4 regions of the Streptomyces sp. NPDC101393 genome follow, and region 3 is predicted to be linked to each of the others. Evidence: riboswitches for the same ligand, from Rfam matches in the RefSeq annotation. Region 3 holds a riboswitch; each other region holds the start of a gene.
The links. Region 3 has a riboswitch for cobalamin ahead of ACIRQ7_RS02370 (ribonucleoside-diphosphate reductase subunit alpha). Riboswitches for the same ligand answer to the same signal wherever they lie in the genome.
Positions count from the first base shown of each region.

Region 1: it holds a riboswitch for cobalamin, as region 3 does, so the genes downstream of both, ACIRQ7_RS09550 (CoA-acylating methylmalonate-semialdehyde dehydrogenase) here and ACIRQ7_RS02370 (ribonucleoside-diphosphate reductase subunit alpha) in region 3, are expected to answer to the same signal.
Region 2: it holds a riboswitch for cobalamin, as region 3 does, so the genes downstream of both, ACIRQ7_RS06085 (ABC transporter substrate-binding protein) here and ACIRQ7_RS02370 (ribonucleoside-diphosphate reductase subunit alpha) in region 3, are expected to answer to the same signal.
Region 4: it holds a riboswitch for cobalamin, as region 3 does, so the genes downstream of both, cobN (cobaltochelatase subunit CobN) here and ACIRQ7_RS02370 (ribonucleoside-diphosphate reductase subunit alpha) in region 3, are expected to answer to the same signal.

Region 1 is NZ_JBIWNU010000002.1:865,017-868,199, forward strand. Features, by position in the region: gene ACIRQ7_RS09550 (CoA-acylating methylmalonate-semialdehyde dehydrogenase) at 1-1,317, opposite strand, end outside; cobalamin riboswitch at 1,529-1,719, opposite strand; gene ACIRQ7_RS09555 (cobalamin-binding protein) at 1,935-2,861, shown strand; gene ACIRQ7_RS09560 (short-chain fatty acyl-CoA regulator family protein) at 2,913-3,183, opposite strand, start outside.
Region 2 is NZ_JBIWNU010000002.1:96,381-99,563, forward strand. Features, by position in the region: gene ACIRQ7_RS06085 (ABC transporter substrate-binding protein) at 1-1,555, opposite strand, end outside; partial or broken gene ACIRQ7_RS06080 (hypothetical protein) at 1-69, opposite strand, end outside; cobalamin riboswitch at 1,605-1,733, opposite strand; gene xdhC (xanthine dehydrogenase accessory protein XdhC) at 1,868-2,677, opposite strand; gene xdhB (xanthine dehydrogenase molybdopterin binding subunit) at 2,679-3,183, opposite strand, start outside.
Region 3 is NZ_JBIWNU010000001.1:551,389-554,571, reverse strand. Features, by position in the region: gene ACIRQ7_RS02370 (ribonucleoside-diphosphate reductase subunit alpha) at 1-1,898, opposite strand, end outside; cobalamin riboswitch at 2,059-2,218, opposite strand; gene mctP (monocarboxylate uptake permease MctP) at 2,427-3,183, opposite strand, start outside.
Region 4 is NZ_JBIWNU010000005.1:581,643-584,825, reverse strand. Features, by position in the region: gene cobN (cobaltochelatase subunit CobN) at 1-1,639, opposite strand, end outside; cobalamin riboswitch at 1,676-1,828, opposite strand; gene cobG (precorrin-3B synthase) at 1,936-3,183, shown strand, end outside.

The sequences.
Region 1 (3,183 bases), on a different contig from region 3:
GTTGACGCCGACCATGCCGGTGTTGACGCGGCGGCTGAAGTCGCGGGCGGTGTCACCGTCCCGCGTGAAGATCGCCACCCCGTTGCCGTACGGGTGCTCGCTGGGCAGTCGCAGTGCCTCCTCGTAGTCGGCGGCGCGCACCACGCAGAGGACCGGGCCGAAGATCTCCTCCCGGTAGATCCGCATCGCCGGGGCGACCCGGTCGAAGAGCGAGGCCCCTGCGAAGAAGCCGTTCTCATGGCCGGGGAGGCTGAAGTCCCGTCCGTCGACGATGAGTTCGGCTCCTTCGGTGACGCCGATGTCGACGTAGCGGCGTACCCGGTCGAGGGCGTCCCGGCTCACCAGCGGGCCGAAGTCGGCGTCGGGGTCGTGGGAGGCACCGATCCGCAGGGTGGCGAGACGCTCCTTGAGGCGGGCGACCAGGCGGTCGGCGGTGTCCTCACCCACCGGAACGGCGACGGAGATCGCCATGCAGCGCTCGCCGGCCGATCCGTACCCGGCACCGATCAGGGCGTCCACGGCCTGGTCGAGATCGGCGTCCGGCATCACGATCATGTGGTTCTTGGCGCCCCCGAAGCACTGGGCGCGCTTGCCGTGCCGGGCGGCGGTGGCATAGATGTCGGCGGCGATCGGGGTCGAGCCGACGAAGCCGACGGCCTGTACGCGCGGGTCCGCGAGAAGGATGTCGACCGCTTCCTTGCCGCCGTTGACGACGTTCAGCACACCGGGCGGCAGGCCGGCCTCCAGGAAGAGTTCCGCGAGTCGCAGGGGTACGGACGGGGCGCGTTCCGACGGCTTGAGGAGGAAGGCGTTGCCGCAGGCGACGGCCGGGGCGGCCTTCCACAACGGGATCATCGCGGGGAAGTTGAACGGGGTGATACCGGCCGTGACGCCGAGCGGACGGCGCAGCGAGTGGACGTCTATGCCGCCCCCCGCATTGTCGGTGAACTCCCCCTTGAGCAGATGCGGGATCCCGGCGGCGAACTCGACGACCTCCAAGCCGCGCTGAAGGTCACCGTGCGCGTCGGCGACGGTCTTGCCGTGCTCGGCGGAGAGCATGCGGGCCAGTGACTCCCGCTCTCCGTCGACGAGTTGGAGGAACTTCAGCAGCACCCGGGCGCGGCGCTGCGGATTCCACTCGCCCCACTCCTGCTGCGCCGACTCGGCATCGGCGATCGCCCGCTCGGTGTCGGCCCGCCCGGCCAGCGGGACCCGGGCCTGGACCAGGCCGGTGTTGGGGTCGTACACGTCGGCGAAGAGCCCGGAGGTTCCCGGTGTGTGCTTGCCGCCGATGAAATGTGTCAGTTCACGGACCATGAGAGCCTGCTCTCGTCAGGTGCGATCCGGGGATGGCACGGCAGGCCGAGGACCGCACCCTGTGGGGTGCGGGCACGGGCAGGCCGTGGGACGCGAAGGCCGAAGAGCCGTCGCGGAACTAGAGGTCGGCGTATGCCGCCGCCTGCTCCGCCGGATCACCTGGGTCGTGGGTACGGACCGGTGCCATGCGTGTCTGCTCCATCCTCGTGGACAACACGGAACACCCCGCGGCCGGTATCCTGACTCCCGGATCACCGCGCGCTCTCCGGCCTTCCCGACGGATTTCTCCGTCAGTGGCCTGTCCTGCTCGAAGAGCACACTTCCCGGTCACAGTGGCGGGACCGCGCCGGATTCACACCGGCTTCCCTGCACCGCGGGCTTGCCGACGAACATATAGTTGGACGTCCTAGTAAGTCCACCCCGCCCCGCCGCCCGAGGGGACCTGGGGTCTGTCGTTCGGATCACGCCGGATCAGGGAGCGGGGTCCGGTGCGTGCAGCTGCACGGCGGAGGATCGAGGCAACGCGGAGCGTTGCTGATTGACGACAACGCAGCAGATGCGCGTGCCGGACCCCGCGAGCCCGGCGTGATCCACACGACAGACCCTAGGGTCGAACCATGCGCATCGTCTCCCTGCTCCCGGCCGCCACCGACATCGTGGCCGAACTCGGTCTGACCGCCGACCTGGTGGGCCGCACCCACGAATGCGACTGGCCGCCCGAGGCCGTCTCGGGGGTGCCCGCCGTCACGGCTGCCGAATTCTCCGCGGACACCCTGAGCAGCCGGGAGATCTCCGACGCGGTGGGCGGCGCCTCCCACACCGGCTCCTCGCTCTACACCCTCGACACCGAGGCCCTCGCCGCCCTCGCCCCGGACGTCGTACTCACCCAGGACCTCTGTGACGTGTGCGCGGTGTCGTACAGCAGCGTCTCGAAGGCCGTGCGGGTCCTGGACGCCGGTACCAAGATGCTCAGCCTGGAGCCGCGGACCCTGGACGAGGTACTGGACTGCCTGGTCACCGTGGGCGCGCAGCTGGGCGTGCGCGAACGTGCGGAACTGCGGCGCGCGGAGCTGCGTACACGCCTGGCGAAGGTGGAACAGCTGACCGCCGGGCGGCCACGGCCCCGCGTGGTCGCCATCGAGTGGCTCGACCCTCTCTGGCCCGCGGGCCACTGGGTCCCGGAGCAGATCAGCTGCGCCGGAGGCGCGCCGCTGCTGGCGGCGCCGGGCGAGCACACCGCGCCGATGGAGTGGAGTGCCGTACGCGCCGCGCGCCCCGACGTCATCCTCGTACTGCCCTGCGGCTTCAGCCCCGAACGCACCCTGCGGGAACGCCATGTGCTCACCGAACTGCCGGGCTGGGACGAACTGCCCGCCGTACGCAACGATGCCGTCTGGATCCTCGACGGGCCCGCGTACTTCAACCGGCCGGGGCCTCGGGTGGTCCGGGGCGCGGAGGTCCTGGCGCACGTCCTGCACTCCGTCGACGCGGGAGATCCCGTGACGGCGGGTGAGGCGATGCGCCTGTCCGCCGCCGACGGCTGACCGGACTCGGGCCCCATCCGGCCAACGGGAGGCCCAGACCGAACGGGTGGCTCAGGCCGATGCATCCGCCACGGGGTAGGGCACGAAGGTGCTGCTGTTCTCGTTGATGGCCAGCGGCTGTCCCAGGGGCGGCACGGCACGCTGGGGGCAGTCGAGGCGTTCACAGATGCGGCAGCCCATGCCGATGGGGGTGGCGGCGGCGGTGTTGTCGAGGTCGAGGCCGTCGGAGTACACCAGCCGGGAGGCGTGCCGGATCTCGCAACCGAGGCCGATGGCAAAGGTCTTGCCCGGCTCGCCCCAGCCGCCGCGGTGGCGGGTGACG
Region 2 (3,183 bases), on a different contig from region 3:
CCCAGTCGTGCGAGTTCGGCGGTGCGGCGCGCAGGCCGCGGACCGAAGGGCCGATGGCGTCGTTGGCATCGGAGAACGCCCACACCAGGAGCCCGGACCCGTCCCGGGCGATCTTCTGGGCGCGGGTGAGCAAGGCCAGCCGGTCCCGCTCGTCGCGGGTGGTGCGGGCGCGCTCCAGCAGCGTGTCGAACTCCTTCGAGGCGTACTGCGTCTGGTTGCGGGCGGCTCCGCCGCGGACCCGCTGCTGGAGGAAGTCGGAGACGGGCAGCGTGGAGCTGGTGTTGAAGGCGGCGACCCCGTGCGTCTTGATCTCACTGAAATACGTGCTGGCGGCCCGGGTGTTGGCGGTCAACTTCAGCCCCACCTCGCGTAGTTGCCGCGCCATCAGGTCCGCGGCCGGCTCCCAGGCGGCGTCGACCGCACTGGTCTCCACGGTGATCTCCCACCCGTCCGCGCCGGCCTCCTTCACGAGCTTCCGGGCCCTTTCGACATCGCGCACGCGGGGCTTCAGGCCGTCGGGGTAGCCGCGCAGGCCCATGCCGAACAGGTCGTTCCCCGGCTCGCCGTGCCCGGCGAGGGCGACGCGCACCAGCGCCTTCCGGTCGAGCCCGAGCTGCACGGCCCGCACCAGCCGCGGGTCGTCGAAGGGCTTGCGGCCGGCGCGCAGCAACAGCTGCTGGGCGGTGGCCCGTTTGGCGGTCAGCAGCCGCGTCGAGCCCTTCTGCTGCAGCCGGTCCACCGAGGCGCCGGCCATGTCGGCGGCGTAGTGGACCTGTCCGGAGAGCAGCGCGTTGAGTCGCGCCGACTCCTCGTTCGCCGGGACGATCTCCAGCTCGGCGATGTGCGGGGCACCGTCCCAGTGGTCCGCCCAGCGCCGGTAGCGGGCGGTCCCGCCGGGTGTGAACGACACGTAGCTGAAGGGGCCGGAGCCGACGGGCTTGCGGAAGTCCTTCGTACCGTCGGGGATGATCTCCGTGCCGGGGCCGGCGAAGACGGTGGGGAACTCGAAGTTCGGCGCCTTCAGCACGAAGACGACGGACCGTTGGCCGTCGGCCTTGCTCGCCTCGAAGTCGATCGCGGAGAGCAGTTGCTGCGAGGGGGAACCGGTGTCGGGGTCGGCAGCGCGGCGGTAGCTGTAGAGGACGTCCCGTGCGGTCACCGGTCTGCCGTCGTGGAACTCCGCCGTGCGCAGACGTATGTGCCACCGGGTGCCGGAGGCGTCGCCCTCCCAGGATTCCGCGAGCCGCTCGCGGACGGACATGTCGTCCGCGTACGTGCCGAGCGTGTCGTAGAGGGCCTTGGCGCGGGCCTGGTCGACGAAGTTCGGCGCGACGTGGGGGTCGAGGGTCTCCTGGGAGCCGCCGGCCGTGAACGCGGCGCGGAACCGGTCGCCGCCGCCCCCGTCCCTCGCGTCCCCGCCGCAGCCGGCGAGCAGGCCGGGCGAGGTCAGCGCCAGGGCGCCTCCGGCGGCCAGCACCATCCGTCTTCCGGGTTCCGGCCGGTTGCCGGGTTCGGGCCGGTGCACCGGCTCCGTCCGGGCATGCGTCGTCACCATCGATCCTCTCCGGGGTTTCCTCGCCCCTGCCATCGGACCGGCGACGGGTCAGTCTCCTGGCTCCCGGATCGTTGCCGGCCTCCGCCTTCCCACCCGCGGCTGCGGACAGTGGCATGCAGGAGGACAGCTCCCCGGTCACAGTGGCGGGACCGCGCCGGAATCGCACCGGCTTCCTGGTCCCCGTCGCCTCGTGCACTCATTGTGGCGCACGAGGCGGCGGGCGCCGGGTCCAGGGGCTCGGTCACGCCGACAGGGCGCCCCGCACGGTGCGTTCGCACGCGTGCGGGGCGCCCTGTCGATCCGGTGGGAGTGTCAGTCCCCCTCGGTTTCGAAGGTGCGCAGCAAATCGGCGGCGACGCTCACGGCAATGGTCGCGGGTTCCTTGCCCGTCAGGGTGGCCAGCCCGATCGGGGTCTTGATCCGGTCGATGGTGGCCTCGCCGTGGCCGCCCTCGGTGGCGAGGCGTTTGCGGAACCGCACCCACTTGGCCTCCGACCCGATCAGCCCGAGGGAGCCGAGATGGGTGGTCCGCAAGGCGGCGTCGCACAGCGCGGCGTCCTCGGCATGATCATGGGTCATGATCAGGATGTGGGTGCCGTGCGGCAACTCCTCCAGCACCTCCTCGGGCAGCAGCGGCGTGTGATGCACATGCACCTGCGCCACCGCGTCCGCCAGCACGTCGAGCCGCTCCTCGGTGAGGATGTCGGCGCGGGTGTCGACCAGATGGAGGTCGAGGTCCTGACGTGCCAGGATGCGTGCCAGTTCCAGCCCTACGTGCCCGACGCCGAAGATCGCCACCGCCCTCACCACCGGCAGCGGTTCGAGCAGCACCGAGACCGCGCCGCCGCAGCACTGCACGCCGTGCTCGTTGGTCACCTTGTCGTTCAGGGCGAAATCGATCAGTTCCGGTTCCGGCTTGGACGCGCCGATCATTCCCCGGGCCCGATCGATCGCGACGGCCTCGATATTGCCGCCACCGATCGAACCCCACGTCTCGGTCTGCCCCACCACCAGTTTCGCTCCTGCGTCGCGTGGGGCGTGGCCGCGCACGGTCGCGACGGTCACCAGCACGCCGGCCTCCCGGCGTGCCCGCAACCGTGTGACCGCGTCGACCCACGTCATGTCAGGCACCGTTCAATGCTGTGGCGTTGCTCCGGATCGTGCCGTTGGCAGCGTTCCCGTTTCCGGCGTGGCCGTCGCCGCCGTGGCCGTTGGCGGCAGCCCCGTTACGGGCGTGACCGTTCGGGGAGGCACCGTTCCGGCGGGCCTGCTGGATCGCCCAGTACACCGCCTCCGGTGTCGCGGGTGAGGCCAACTCGATGCCGGCCCCCTTAGGCCCGAACGCGCCGGCGGCCTGCCGCAACGCCTCTCGCACCGAGAACGCCAGCATCAGCGGAGGCTCACCCACCGCCTTGGACCCGTATACCGAGCCCTCCTCGGTGGCGTTCTCCAGAAGGGTGACGTGGAATTCCTCGGGCATCTCCGAAAAGCTCGGCAGCTTGTAGGTGCTCGCGGCCTGGGTCAGCAGCCGGCCGCGGTGCGGCCCGTCACTGGAGTCCCAGCGCATGTCCTCAAGCGTCAGCCAGCCCGCCCCCTGCACGAACCCGCCTTCCACCTGACCGATGTCG
Region 3 (3,183 bases):
ATGGTCGCGGTCGGCGCGATGGCCAGGAGGAGGGAGTTGCGCATCCCGGTCGCGGCGATACGGGTCCGCAGCGCCTCCCAGCGGTCGGCCCAGCGGGGCTCGGCGTTGGGGTAGTGGTCGGGGTGCAGCACTCCGCGGGCCGTACGCGTCGCGGACCAGGCCTCGTGCGGGCCGTGCCGCTCCGCGAGGTCGGCGGAGGCCTCGTACGCGGCGAGCATGATCCGCTCGGAGATACGGGTCGACAGCTCCCGCGCCTCGTCCGAGTCGAAGGGCAGCCGCAGCCGGAAGAAGACGTCCTGCAGGCCCATCAGGCCCAGGCCCACCGGCCGCCAGCGGGAGTTGGAGGCACCGGCCTGCTCGGTCGGGTAGAAGTTGATGTCCACGACGCGGTCGAGGAAGGTGACGGCGGTGCGGACCGTGGCGTCCAGCCGCTCCCAGTCCATCTCGCCGTGCTCGCCGAGGTGGGCGGCGAGGTTCACGGACCCCAGGTTGCAGACCGCGGTCTCCCCGTCGTCCGTCACCTCCAGGATCTCGGTGCACAGGTTGGACGAGTGCACGACCTTGCCGGGCTCGGCGGTCTGGTTGGCGGTGCGGTTGGCGTGGTCCTTGAACGTCATCCAGCCATTGCCGGTTTGCGCCAGGGTGCGCATCATCCGCGAGTACAGCAGCCGCGCCGGGATCTGCTTGAGCGCCCGGCCGTCGGCCTCCGCCTTGCGGTAGGCGGCGTCGAATGCGTCGCCCCACAGGTCGACCAGCTCCGGTGCGTCCGACGGCGAGAAGAGCGACCAGTCGGCGTCCGCCTCCACCCGGCGCATGAACTCGTCCGGGATCCAGTGCGCGATGTTCAGGTTGTGCGTACGGCGGGCCTCCTCGCCGGTGTTGTCGCGCAGCTCCAGGAACTCCTCGATGTCCGCGTGCCAGGTCTCCAGGTAGACACAGGCCGCGCCCTTGCGCCGACCGCCCTGATTGACCGCGGCGACCGACGCGTCCAGCGTGCGCAGGAACGGCACGATGCCGTTGGAGTGGCCGTTGGTGCCCCGGATCAGCGAACCGCGCGCCCGGATACGGGAGTACGAGAGGCCGATGCCGCCGGCGTGCTTGGAGAGCCGGGCGACCTGGTGGTAGCGGTCGTAGATCGAGTCCAGCTCGTCCAGCGGGGAGTCCAGCAGATAGCAGGAGGACATCTGCGGGTGGCGGGTGCCGGAGTTGAAGAGGGTGGGGGAGGAGGGGAGGTAGGACAGCGAGCTGGTCAGGCGGTACAGCTCGCCGACGTCCGCCAGCGCGGCCGCGGAGTCGTTCTCGGCCAGGCCGCAGGCCACCCGCAGCAGGAAGTGCTGCGGGGTTTCGATGACCTGACGGGTGGTGGGGTGCCGGAGCAGGTACCGGGAGTGCAGGGTGCGCAGGCCGAAGTAGCCGAAGCGGTCGTCGGCGCCGTCCGCCAGCGCCCGCTCCACCAGCGAGTCCAGGTGGGCCGCATGGCTCTGCACGAACGCGGCCGTCACATCGGCGATCAGGCCCTCGCGGTGGCCGGTGGCGACCGAGGCGGCGAAGGACGTCGCGCCCTGGCCGGCCGCCTCCTCGGCGATGGCGAGGGTGAGCAGGCGCGCCGCGAGCTTGGAGTACTGCGGCTCATCGCCGATCAGACCGGCCGCCGCGTCGATCGCCAGCTGCCGCAACTCGGCCTCGTCGGAGCCCGCGTGACGGCCGCGCAGGGCGGCTGCGGCCACCTTGCCGGGGTCGGTCGCGGTCAGGTCCTCGGTCAGCTCGGTCAGGGTGCGCAGCAGGGCGGCACCCGGTCCGTCCTCGCCTCCGCCGCGGGCGGTGGGGACGCTCCGCGTGGTCACCGCGGACTGCTCGACCTCGGCGTCTGACGCGGGCTCCGTTGGCGCGATGGTCACGTGGTGCTCTCCCTCACTCGGCGGGGGCCAGGAGGGGCAGGCGCGACGGGCGCACGCGGGCACACGGCACCCCACAAACGCTCGGGGTGCGCGGGCACACCGCGCGGCGTCCACCGGCCCAACCCGCGGGGCCCGGACGTATCGACGTCCGCATCGATGGCGATACGGGCGTACCGTCGGCAGGTCCTCGGACTACACGGGTGCGCGGATGGCGGTAATGCCAGATAAGCGCACTCATACACCGTTGCGGGACAGTTCCGGATTCGCACCGGATTCCCCTGCGGCGACAGCGAAGACGAGCATACATGTGGGGGTGCCACATCGTGCGCACCCCCATATCTAGTGAGTCGCGAGTGATCGGGCCGTGTCTGTCCGTGGCCTCCCCGCTCGCCCGTACCGACTTCCCCGCTCTGCCCGGGGCCCGCAGGAAGCGGCTGCGGGCCTCGCCCCGCCCCCCGGGCACGGCAACGGGCCGCCGCCTCCCCGGAGGGACGCGGCGGCCCGTGCTCGCCGGAAGGGCCCGCAGGCTCAGTGGCTGCCGGCCGGTTCCGCCGCCTCCGGCGTCGCGGGCGGCAGGTCGGCGGTGACGCCCTTGTCGCCGGCGTCGGCGGTGTAGTCGCCGGGGCTGGTCTCGTCGACACCCTCCGGGGCGTTCACGGCCTTCAGCACGAAGGTCAGCACCACCGTCACGACGACGTTCAGCACGAAGGCCGTCAGGCCGATGTAGCCGATCTCACCGATGCCGGGAATCTCCTTGTTGGAGCCGCCGAAGTGCGCCTGGGTGGGACTTGCCACGCCGTACGCCGCGAGCGTGCCGTAGAGCATGCCGACGGCCCAGCCGGCCAGCAGCGCCCAGCGGTGGAACCACCGGGTGAAGAGGCCGCCGACCAGCGAGGGCATGGTCTGCAGGATCCAGATGCCGCCCAGCAGCTGGAAGTTGATGGCCACCGTCTTGTCCATGGTGAGCACGAAGACCAGCGCGCCGACCTTCACCAGCAGCGAGACGAGCTTGGCGACCTTGTGTTCCTGGGCCGGGGTGGCGTCCGGCTTGAGGAAGTCCTTGTAGACGTTGCGGGTGAAGAGGTTGGCCGCGGCGATCGACATGATCGCGGCCGGCACCAGCGCGCCGATCCCGATCGCGGCGAACGCGACGCCCGAGAACCAGCTCGGGAACATGTCCTCGAACAGCTGCGGCACCGCCAGCTGCGGATTGCCGTGGATGTCCGTCTTCGCGGCGATCGCCATGAAGCCGAGCAGCGCCAGCAGCCCCAGCATCAGGGAGTAC
Region 4 (3,183 bases), on a different contig from region 3:
CGGGGCCGCAGGCGGCGGACAGGCCGGCGTTCTTGCCGGGCAGCCACTCCAGATTGCCGTGCTTGCCGAGGTGCACCATCGCGTCCGCGCCGAAGCCGCCGTCCTCCTGGGAGGCGGCGATCCAGCGGTAGGCGGCCAAGTAGTGGTGCGAGGGCGGCAGATCGGGGTCGTGGTAGATCGCGATCGGGTTCTCGCCGAAGCCGCGCGGCGGCTGGATGAGGACGAGGAGATTGCCGCGGCGCAGGGCCGCGAGGACGATGTCGCCCTCGGGGTTGCGGCTGCGGTCGAGGAACATCTCGCCGGGCGGCGGGCCCCAGTGCTGCTCGACGGACGCGCGCAGCTCCTGCGGCAGCGTGGCGTACCAGCGCTTGTAGTCGGCGGCCGGGATACGGACCGGGTTGCGGGCGAGCTGTTCCTCGGTGAGCCATTCCTGGTCGTGGCCGCCGGCCTCGATGAGGGCGTAGATCAGCTCGTCGCCGTCGCCGGAGACCAGGCCGGGCACCTCTTCGGTGCCGAAGTCGTAGCCGTCCGCCTGCAGGCGGCTCAGCAGGGCGACGGCGCTGGCGGGGGTGTCCAGACCGACGGCGTTGCCGATGCGGGAGTGCTTGGTGGGGTACGCGGAGAGGACCAGGGCCAGGCGCTTGTCGGCGGCCGGGATGTGCCGCAGCCGGGCGTGCCGCACGGCGATGCCGGCGACCCGGGCGGCCCGCTCGGGGTCGGCGACGTACACCGGCAGGCCGTCCTCGTCGACCTCCTTGAAGGAGAACGGGACGGTGATCAGCCGGCCGTCGAACTCGGGCACGGCGATCTGCGAGGCGGCGTCCAGCGGCGACAGGCCCTCGTCGTTCTCCTCCCAGGCAGCGCGCGAACCGGTCAGGCACAGCGCCTGGAGGATCGGTACGTCCAGGGCGGCGAGCGCACCGGCGTCCCAGGACTCGTCGTCGCCGCCGGCGGAGGCCTCGGCGGGCTTGGTGCCGCCGGCGGCCAGGACGGTGGTGACGATGGCGTCGACCGGGCGCAGCGCCTCGATCAGCTCCGGTTCGGGCGCGCGCAGCGACGCGACGAACAGCGGCAGCGGGCGCCCGCCGGCCCGCTCGATCTGCGCGCAGAGGGCGTCGACGAAGCCGGTGTTGCCGCTCATGTGGTGGGCGCGGTAGTAGAGCACCGCGACCTGCGGGCCGCCGGTGTCCGTACGGGCGTCCGGGCGCTCCAGCTGTCCCCAGGTGGGGGCGGGCGCCGGGGGTTCGAAGCCGTGGCCGGTCAGCAGCACGGTGTCGGAGAGGAAGCGGGCCAGCTGGTCGAGGTTGGCGGGGCCGCCGTGCGCGAGGTAGGCGTGCGCCTCGGCCGCGGTGCCGACGGGGACCGTGGAGGCCTCCATCAGCTGGGCGTCGGGGGCCTGTTCACCGGTGAGGACGACGACGGGACGGTGCTGGTCCGCGGCGAGCAACACCTCCAGGCCCTCTTCCCAGGCGCGGATGCCGCCGAGGAGGCGGACGACGACGAGGTCGGTCCCCTCCAGGAGCGCGGGCAGCTCGGCGACGTCGAGGCGGGCGGGGTTGGCGAGCCGGTAGGGCACGGGACCGGTGGCAGCGCGGGCGCTGAGCAGGTCGGTGTCGGAGGTCGACAGCAGCAGGAGCATGCGAGCGCAGGCCTTCCTCGGGGTGTCCGCGCCCCGGGTGGGTCGTAGGGACGGCGGGAGTTCCTGGCTCGCCCGGCGGTGGCCGGGTTCACAGTGGCGGGACCGCGCCGGATTCTCACCGGGCTTCCTCCCTTGGCGCCGTCGCTGGCGTCCGGTGGGTCAGCCGACCCACCGACCTGCATAGTAAAGGCTGTGTCCGGGGCGTGGGAGGGCGCCTCCGGGCCCGCGGTCCGCGGGTTCCCCGGGTGCCCGCCTCCCCGGATCCGCCACCCGCCGACGTCGGTATGCTCGCCGCCATGCCGCCCTCCCCCTCGCCACGGCCCGCACGGGCCGCACCGCCCCCACGGGACCGCGGTGACGCCTGCCCGGGAGCGCTGCGGCTGCACCCGGCGGCGGACGGCCGGCTGGCACGAGTACGGCTGCCCGCCGGTGACTTGACGGAACGTCAGGCCACTGCGCTGGGGGACGCGGCCCACCGCCTCGGCGACGGCCACCTCTCCCTCACCTCCCGCGGCAACGCGGAGCTGCGCGGCCTCGCCGACGACTGCGGCCAGGAACTCGCCGGCCTGCTGCGCGAGGCCGGTCTGCTGCCCTCGGAGCGCCACGAACGCCTCCGCAACATCCTCGCCTCACCCCTTGCGGGCCTGGACCCGCACACCCCCTCTGACGTGCGGTTGTGGGCCCGGCAGCTGGACACCCTGCTCTGCACGAGCCCCTCGGCGACCGCGCTCTCCGGCCGTTTCCTGTTCGTCCTGGACGACGGCCGCGGCGATGTGGCGACGCTCGGCGGTGATGTGACCTTGGTCGCAGCGCCCGGCGGGGCGCTGCTGCGCCTCGGCGACGGGGCCGCGCTGCGTATCGCCGGACCGGACGCGGCGCGGGCCGCGCTCCTCGCCGCCGGGTCCTTCCTCGCCGCCGCCGAGGCGTGCGGCACCGGCGCCTGGCGGGTCCGCGAGCTCCCCGCCCCACAGGTGCCGACCGCGCATGCGGTGGCGGCGGACCTGCGGGCGGCGGGTATCGGGGCCGTGTACGTCGCGGCGCCGGATCCGGGCGCCGTGCCGCCGGGCGCGGGCGCCACCGCTCCCGGGATCACCGAAGCCCCCGACGGCCGCCGGGCCCTCTCCGTCCTCGCGCCGCTCGGCCGGCTGACCGTCGACCAGTGGCGGCTGCTGACCGCGATCGCCTCCGAGGACGGGGCGGGCGAGCTGCGGACCACCCCCTGGCGCGGCGTGATCGTCCCCGGCCTGCCGGGCACCACGGCCGGGGCGCGGCTGCGCGAGCTGGCCGCCGCCGGCCTGATCACCGACCCCGGCTCCCCCTGGCACCGGATCAGCGCCTGCACCGGCCGGCCAGGCTGCGCCAAGTCCCTCTCCGATGTCCGCGCCGACGCCACGGCCGCCGTCGTCCGGGGCAGTACCCCGGCGCCGGTCGGCGGGCTCCCCGTCCACTGGTCCGGCTGCGAACGCCGCTGCGGCCACCCGCACGGCAGCTGGATCGACGTCGTGGCCACGGGCGCGGGCGACGGCGACGGCAGGGGCGAAGGC